2 regions of the Pseudomonas sp. AC239 genome follow, and region 1 is predicted to be linked to the other one. Evidence: riboswitches for the same ligand, from Rfam matches in the RefSeq annotation. Region 1 holds a riboswitch; the other holds the start of a gene.
The links. A riboswitch is a leader RNA that binds a small molecule or an ion and turns the genes downstream of it on or off. The one in region 1 is predicted to bind cobalamin.
Positions count from the first base shown of each region.

Region 1 (3,607 bases):
TTCTTCGCCGACCGGCATCGCAGTCTTGTCGGCATAGCGAGTCAGAATCACGCTCTGCGACACATCCGGCAGGGTCAGTTCGGCACCGAGCAACGCCGCACAGGCGGCAGTGGCCGTCACGCCCGGAATGATCTCGAACGGGATATCAAGCTCACGCAGATAACGAATCTGTTCACCGATCGCGCCGTACAGGCTCGGATCACCGGAATGTACCCGCGCGACGTCCTGGGCGTTGGCGTGCGCGGTCTTGATCAGCTCGATGATCTGCTCAAGGTGCAGCTCGGCACTGTTGACCACGGTTTGCGCCTGATGCCCTTCGAGCACCGCAGCGGGTACCAGTGAACCGGCATAGATGATCACCGGACATTGGCGGATCAACCGTTGGCCTTTGACAGTGATCAATTCCGGGTCGCCGGGGCCGGCGCCGATGAAATAAACGGTCATCGTTGGATCCTTGGAGAAGAGGCGCGACAACGCTACAGATGAAGATTGCTCATGATGGATGGCGGCGATTATCAGGATTTACGCGGCGCCGGCCAATGCCAGAGTGGCTTGAGCGTATTTTTGACGGCTGATCAGCAGCTTTGCCGGCGCCTGCAACAGTTGTTCGGCGAGCGCCAGCGCTGCACTTTCCGCCACGCCGTAGCAGCCGGTGCGTTCGTACGCGATTTGCGACTGGTGGCTGAGCATTGACTGGTAACCGGCCAATTCCTCGCTGCTGAAATACAGCAGGGGCAAGGCCAGTTGTACGGCCAGTTCCTGCAGGCCCGGTTCGTCGCGCTTCAAATCGATGCTGGCCAAGGCCTTGATCGACTTGAGCTCGATACGGTGTGCCTGCAAGGCCTGGTCGAGCAACGCGCGCAGCGTGCTGGTCGGACAGCCGCGCTGGCAGCCGAGGCCGACCACCAGCGTGGACGCCGCGCGGTCATCGCTCATGCGTGATAGTGACCGTCGCTGTTGCGGCGGAACAACCAGGCGCTGATAAGGCCTAGGGCCAGCCAGAACGCCACGTTGGTCAACTGCGAAGCGATCTTGAACTGGCTTTCCAACGCTTCGGGCGCGAGCATCGAATGCACCAGCGGCTGCGGCGCGCCAATCACATGCGGCACCGCGAGAATCGCTACGCCGAGCAGCTTCATCAGCCAGTGCCGGCTGAAGGCGATCAGCGACAGGCCGACGGCGGTTGAGGCCGCAGTGCCGATCCACCACATCTGCCGCGACGTCAGATCAGCCGCAGCGGTGCCCGGCAATTCCGGCGGCAGGCCCAGCGTTGGCGCCAGAACGAACGTCACGTAACCGGCCAGACCCCAGAGCAAGCCTTGCCCGGTGGAGCGCGGCGCACGCAGGGTGTACAGGCCCGCCAGCATCAGAGCGAAACCGACCGCCACCACCAGATTGCCACCGGTGGTCGAAACCACGCGCTGCCAGCCGTTTTCCGGCTCCCAGGCTTCGCCATCGTGGCTGTGCGCTGCGGTGCCGGCCGCGTGTTCGTGGACTTGGGCGACCGGTTCGGATTTTTCAAAGGTTTCGGCCTGAAGAATCAGCGGTGAGACCCAGAAGCTTTGCAGCACCGTGAGGAGCAGGGCGGCCAGCAGGCCGCTGAAACCTGCGGTTTGCGCAATTCGCTTGATCATTTGACAGGTCTCAGTGGCACGGAAACGCGGCGCTGTGGCGGGTATCGTGGGCGGCGTTGTGCACCGCTTCGATATGCGAAAAACCGGCGAAATACACAAGGCCCGCGCCGAGAATCGAGGCGAAGGCTGCGGCGATCAGGCGTTGGCTGAGGGGGGTGGTGCTGGCGATTTTGTCCGTGTTGCTGGCGGTGCTGCTGATGATCGACATGGCGCTTCCCTATGGAGTGTCAGGGGCAGTCGAACGCATGCGGACCCTGCGTGACGGACGCGCAGAGGTACGAACAGCGCCCGCCCACCGCGGGTTTGTTATGTCCAGTGACGCCGATTGCGCACTGTGTGTTGCGGGCCGGTCTCCGGGCTCGCGAGGGGTTGGCGCCTGGCCGACCTGCAAGCGTCACCTTCCCATGCCGGGTCGGCACAGTGGTTTTGACGCTTCGCTCGCTTACCGTTGCGGGGGCAGCACCGGACTGACATGGCTCTGAGTAAAGCACATGATTCACCGGTTTCCCGTTTCACCCTGTGAAGGGCACCCGTAACAAGGCGTACAGGAGAGCATGTGGGTGGGTTTGAGTCAATTTCGGGCGGTAGTGAATATCCACGAAACCTAAGCATTGACCCATCACCAAGCCATGCGTAGCCTTGCGCCTTCGAGGTTCTTCGGCATCTGTCGAAGCTAAGAAGGGAACGCGGTCAAAGCCGCGGCTGCCCCCGCAACTGTGAACGGTGATGTTCGCTGCCACGCCACTGCCAGCTCGGTCCACGAGCCCGCGGGAAGGCGCAGCGAATGCCAGGCCCGGCGCCTGAACACTGTCAGCCAGGAGACCTGCCTCTCACTTTCAACCGGGCGGGGTGATCCGGTGGCGAATACTTCCGGCGCGCCTGCGCGTGGCCGGTTCTCGTCCCGTATGCCCGCCGCTTTGCCAAAGGGCATACCGATGAAAACACTGGCCAAACTCCCCGTCACCATCGTCACCGGTTTCCTCGGTTCGGGCAAAACCACCTTGCTGCGGCACATGCTCGACAATGCTCTGGGCCGGCGCATTGCGGTGATCGTCAACGAGTTTGGCGAGCTGGGCATCGACGGCGAAATCCTCAAGCAGTGCACCATCGGTTGCACCGAAGAAGAAGCCAGCGGCCGCGTTTACGAACTGGCCAACGGCTGCCTGTGCTGCACCGTGCAGGAAGAATTCTTCCCGGTGATGCGCGAACTGGTCGCGCGTCGCGGCGATCTCGATCACATCCTCATCGAAACCTCGGGCCTGGCCCTGCCAAAACCGTTGGTGCAAGCCTTCCAGTGGCCGGAAATCCGCAGCGCCTGCACCGTTGATGCGGTAATCACCGTGGTCGACAGCCCGGCCGTAGCCGCCGGCACCTTTGCCGCGTTCCCGGATCAGGTCGATGCCCAGCGCAAGCTTGACCCGAACCTCGATCACGAGTCACCGCTGCACGAACTGTTCGCCGACCAACTGGCCAGCGCCGATCTGGTGATCCTCAATAAAGCCGACCAGACCAGTCCGGAAGATCTGGCGCGTGTGCGTCTGGAAGTCGCCGAAGAGCTGCCACCTGCGGTAAAAATCATTGAAGCGAGCAGCGGCCGTCTGCCGCTGGACGTGCTGATCGGCCTCGGCGCCGGTTCCGAAGAGCACATCGACAGCCGACACAGTCACCACGACCATCACCACGACGGTGATGACGATCACGATGACCACGATCACGACGCCTTCGACTCGATCTCCATCGAACTGCCGCAAGCCGACGAAAGCCTGCTGCTCGACGCACTGACGCAGTTGGTCGTGCAACACGGCATCCTGCGCGTGAAAGGCTTCGCCGCGATTCCGAACAAGCCGATGCGCCTGCTGATTCAAGGCGTGGGTACGCGGTTCGACAAGCATTTCGACCGTCAGTGGAGCGCCGACGAAGCGCGCGTGACGCGTCTGGTGTTGATCGGCCAGGAATTGGATGCCGCGCAACTC
Region 1 covers NZ_OZ409864.1:4,659,685-4,663,291, forward strand. The annotation lists gene cobM (precorrin-4 C(11)-methyltransferase) at 1-444, opposite strand, end outside; gene ACZ0AZ_RS21310 (cobalamin biosynthesis protein) at 523-936, opposite strand; gene ACZ0AZ_RS21315 (CbtA family protein) at 933-1,634, opposite strand; gene ACZ0AZ_RS21320 (CbtB domain-containing protein) at 1,645-1,842, opposite strand; cobalamin riboswitch at 1,962-2,183, opposite strand; cobalamin riboswitch at 2,268-2,479, shown strand; gene cobW (cobalamin biosynthesis protein CobW) at 2,570-3,607, shown strand, end outside.

Region 2 (3,607 bases), 710 kb from region 1:
ATGAACTGCGCCAACTGCACCGGCGCCTGGGCATCACCATCGTTTACGTGACCCACGACCAGGAAGAAGCCATGCGGCTGTCGCAACGCATCGCGATTTTCAGCCACGGCAAGATTGTCGGCTTGGGCAGCGGGTATGACCTTTATCAGAATCCGCCGAATGCGTTTGTCGCGTCGTTTCTGGGCAATTCGAACTTCCTCAAGCTCAAGGCGCAAGGGAATGCGGCAGCGAGTTTCGAGGGGCAGTCATTGTCGATTCGGCTGACGTCCGGGTTGCACACTGATCAGGATGTGCTGCTGATGGTGCGTCCGGAAAAAGCCTTGGCGTTGAGCACGCAGCAGGCGCTCGATGAGCCGCTGGCGGCGGGTTGGAATGAGGTATCGGCGAATGTTGTGGAGGTGCTGTTTCTTGGTGAGAGCCAGACGTGCAGCGTGGTCACTGCGGGCGGGACGTCGATGACGGTGAAAGCGCTGTCGGCAGCGGGCATGCCACTCAAGGCCGGCGATCCGGTCCGGGTGCGCTGGGCGACGGCGGATGCGTGTGTCTATACCGAGTGGACTGAAAGCGACCTTAACAAAGCAGCGGGTGCTCACTAAAACTTCCAATCCAGTGAAATTCCCCGTGGGAGCGAGCTTGCTCGCGAAGAGGCCGTGTCAGTCACCATTAATGTTGAATGACGCACCGCATTCGCGAGCAAGCTCGCTCCCACAGGTTCGGTATTGTTCAATGAATCGGGGAATACCCTTCAACCTCATCCGGCCAAGCCGTCAGCACTTCAAACCCGCTCTCCGTCACCGCCACCATATGCTCCCACTGTGCCGACAACGAGCCATCCTTGGTCAGCACGGTCCAGCCATCAGGCATGTTCTTCACATGGCGTTTGCCGGCATTGAGCATCGGTTCCACGGTGAAAATCATCCCGGCCTTGAGCTTCAGCCCTTGATTGGGGAAGCCGTAATGCAGGATCTGCGGCTCATCGTGATAGACCTTGCCGATGCCGTGACCGCAGTACTCGCGCACTACACTGAAGCCCTCCGCCTCCGCCAGGCTCTGGATCGCATGACCGATATCCCCCAGCGTTGCGCCCGGTTTGACTGCGCGAATGCCCGCGCACATCGCATCGTAAGTGGTCTTGATCAAGTGCTGCGCCTCGGGGCTCGCCTCACCCACGACATACATGCGGCTGGTATCACCGAACCAGCCGTCCTTGATCACGGCGATGTCGAGGTTGACGATATCGCCATCCTTCAATGGCGTACCCGATGGAATCCCGTGGCACACCACGTCATTGACCGATGCGCAGACGGTTTTCGGAAAACCGTGATACCCGACGTTCGCCGGCACGGCTTTCTGCACATTGACGATGTAGTCGTTGCACAGCCGATCCAGTTCATCGGTGGTCACGCCGGCCTTCACATGCGGCACCAGCATCGCCAGCACTTCGGCGGCGAGTTTGCCGGCGGCGCGGGATTTTTCGATGTCGGCGGGGGTGTTGAGCTTGATCTGGTTTCTCATGCGAGGGCGACGTCCTGTGTCAGTTGTTGCAGATCCAGGCCACCATTCTGTTCGGCGCGGATCAGCAGGCGGCAAATGGCGCTGTGGTCGAGGTTGGGATGCAGCTCGGCGAGCATGCCGATGCGCATCCAGTGCTCGGCCTGCGCGTTGATGGAGCGGCTGAGGGCGTTGCTGGAGATACGCAGGTTCTCGTGCATGTCCTCTGAAATCTTTACGATGCCCATATATGAATCCGATACGATGTGTATATGGATCGTATATTAATCAGTGCATACGGGAGATTGCAATGCCGACGACAAAATCGACGCTGTGGCAGATTCGCCTCCCCCTCCACCGCGCAAATCGACTACCATGCCGCCGCCGGTTTCCACACGGAATTAATAGGGAATCCGAAATGCTTGCACAGCATCAATCGGAACTGCCCCCGCAACTGTAGGTGCCGAGCCTGCTCCTTGACTGCCACTGGGTGAAACCCGGGAAGGCCGGAGCATGGCGACGACGCACCAGTCAGGAGACCTGCCGGCACAATGACGACTAACCGGCGGGGTGTCCGGGAAGGACATCGTGCCGTGCGCGTTTTCCCCGTGCCGGCCTTGCGCAGTTTCCACGACCGCGCCCGAGGTGTGTTTCCAACCGTACCCGCCCTCCCCGTACGGTTCCCCTGGAGACTGCCCCATGCTGCTGCCCCGCGTTGCTACCCTGCTCACCGGTCTGAGCCTCTGTGCCTTGGCGCAAGCGGCGCCGACTGCGTATCCGCTGACCATCGAAAACTGCGGCAGCAGCCTGACCTTTCAGCACGCGCCCGCGCGTACGGTGACCATCGGCCAGGCCGGTACGGAAATGCTTTATGCCTTGGGCCTGGGCGACAAAGTCGTCGGCACCTCGTTGTGGTTCAACGACGTGCTGGGCACATACAACGCGCAGAACGACAGGGTCGAGCGCCTCGCCGACAACGAGCCGAGTTTCGAAGCGGTGATCGGCAAACGTCCGGAGCTGGTTGCGGTGGAGCTGGAATGGATGGTCGGCCCGCAAGGCGCGGTCGGCACCCGCGAGCAGTTTCATGAACTAAAGATTCCGACCTATCTGCTGCCCTCCGATTGCGAAGCCAAGGACAACCTCGTCGGCTCGGACGGCACGCGGCTGGCGCCGTTTCGCATCGACAGCATCTACAAAGGCGTGAGCCAACTGGCAGCGATTTTCGATGTGCAGGCGCGTGGCGAACAGCTCAATGAGCAGCTCAAAGTCAGCCTCGCACAGTCGATCGCCACGGCGAAAAAACAGCAACGCAAAGACGTCAGCGCCCTGGTCTGGTTCTCCAGCGCCGAGATGGACATCGAGCCGTTCGTGGCTGGGCACAAAGGCGTTCCCGACTTCATGCTCAGCACCCTCGGCGTGCGCAATGTGGTCGAGTCCGATGAAGAATGGCCAACCGTCGGCTGGGAAACCATCGCCAAGGCCAACCCGACGTTTCTGGTCATCGCGCGCATGGATCGTCGACGCTTCCCGGCGGACGACTATCAGAAGAAACTCGCCTTCCTGCGCAGCGATCCGGTGACGCGCAACATGGACGCGGTCAAGCACAATCGCATCATCATCCTTGACGCCATGGCCATGCAGGCCAGCCTGCGCACCTTCGATGGCCTCGCACAACTGGCCAGCGCCATCAACGGCTACGACCTGTCGCAATGAGCAGACGCCTGATCCGTTTGCTGCTGGTGCTATTGACGCTGTCGGTTGCGCTGACCGGCGGCGTGGCCATTGGTGAGACTTCGATCGAGCCGAGCGTGGTGTTGCAGGTGCTGGCCAACAAGCTGTGGGGCGCCGGCTATGTGCTCGACCCGATCGACGAAGGCATTGTCTGGAACTATCGCCTGACCCGCGCTTTGGTCGCAGCAGCTTGCGGTGCCGGTCTGGCGACCTGTGGCGTAATCCTGCAATCGCTGCTGCGCAATCCGTTGGCCGATCCGTATCTGCTGGGAATTTCCGCTGGCGCCTCGACCGGCGCGGTGATGGTCGCCCTGCTTGGGGTCGGCGCCGGGGCGATTTCATTGTCGGCGGGTGCCTTTGCCGGTGCGGTGACCGCGTTCGCGCT
Region 2 covers NZ_OZ409864.1:5,369,792-5,373,398, forward strand. The annotation lists gene ACZ0AZ_RS24315 (ABC transporter ATP-binding protein) at 1-596, shown strand, start outside; gene map (type I methionyl aminopeptidase) at 724-1,515, opposite strand; gene ACZ0AZ_RS24325 (ParD-like family protein) at 1,512-1,739, opposite strand; cobalamin riboswitch at 1,860-2,053, shown strand; gene ACZ0AZ_RS24330 (ABC transporter substrate-binding protein) at 2,191-3,204, shown strand; gene ACZ0AZ_RS24335 (FecCD family ABC transporter permease) at 3,201-3,607, shown strand, end outside.
Region 2: linked by a shared signal. The riboswitch ahead of ACZ0AZ_RS24330 (ABC transporter substrate-binding protein) and the one ahead of ACZ0AZ_RS21320 (CbtB domain-containing protein) in region 1 are both predicted to bind cobalamin.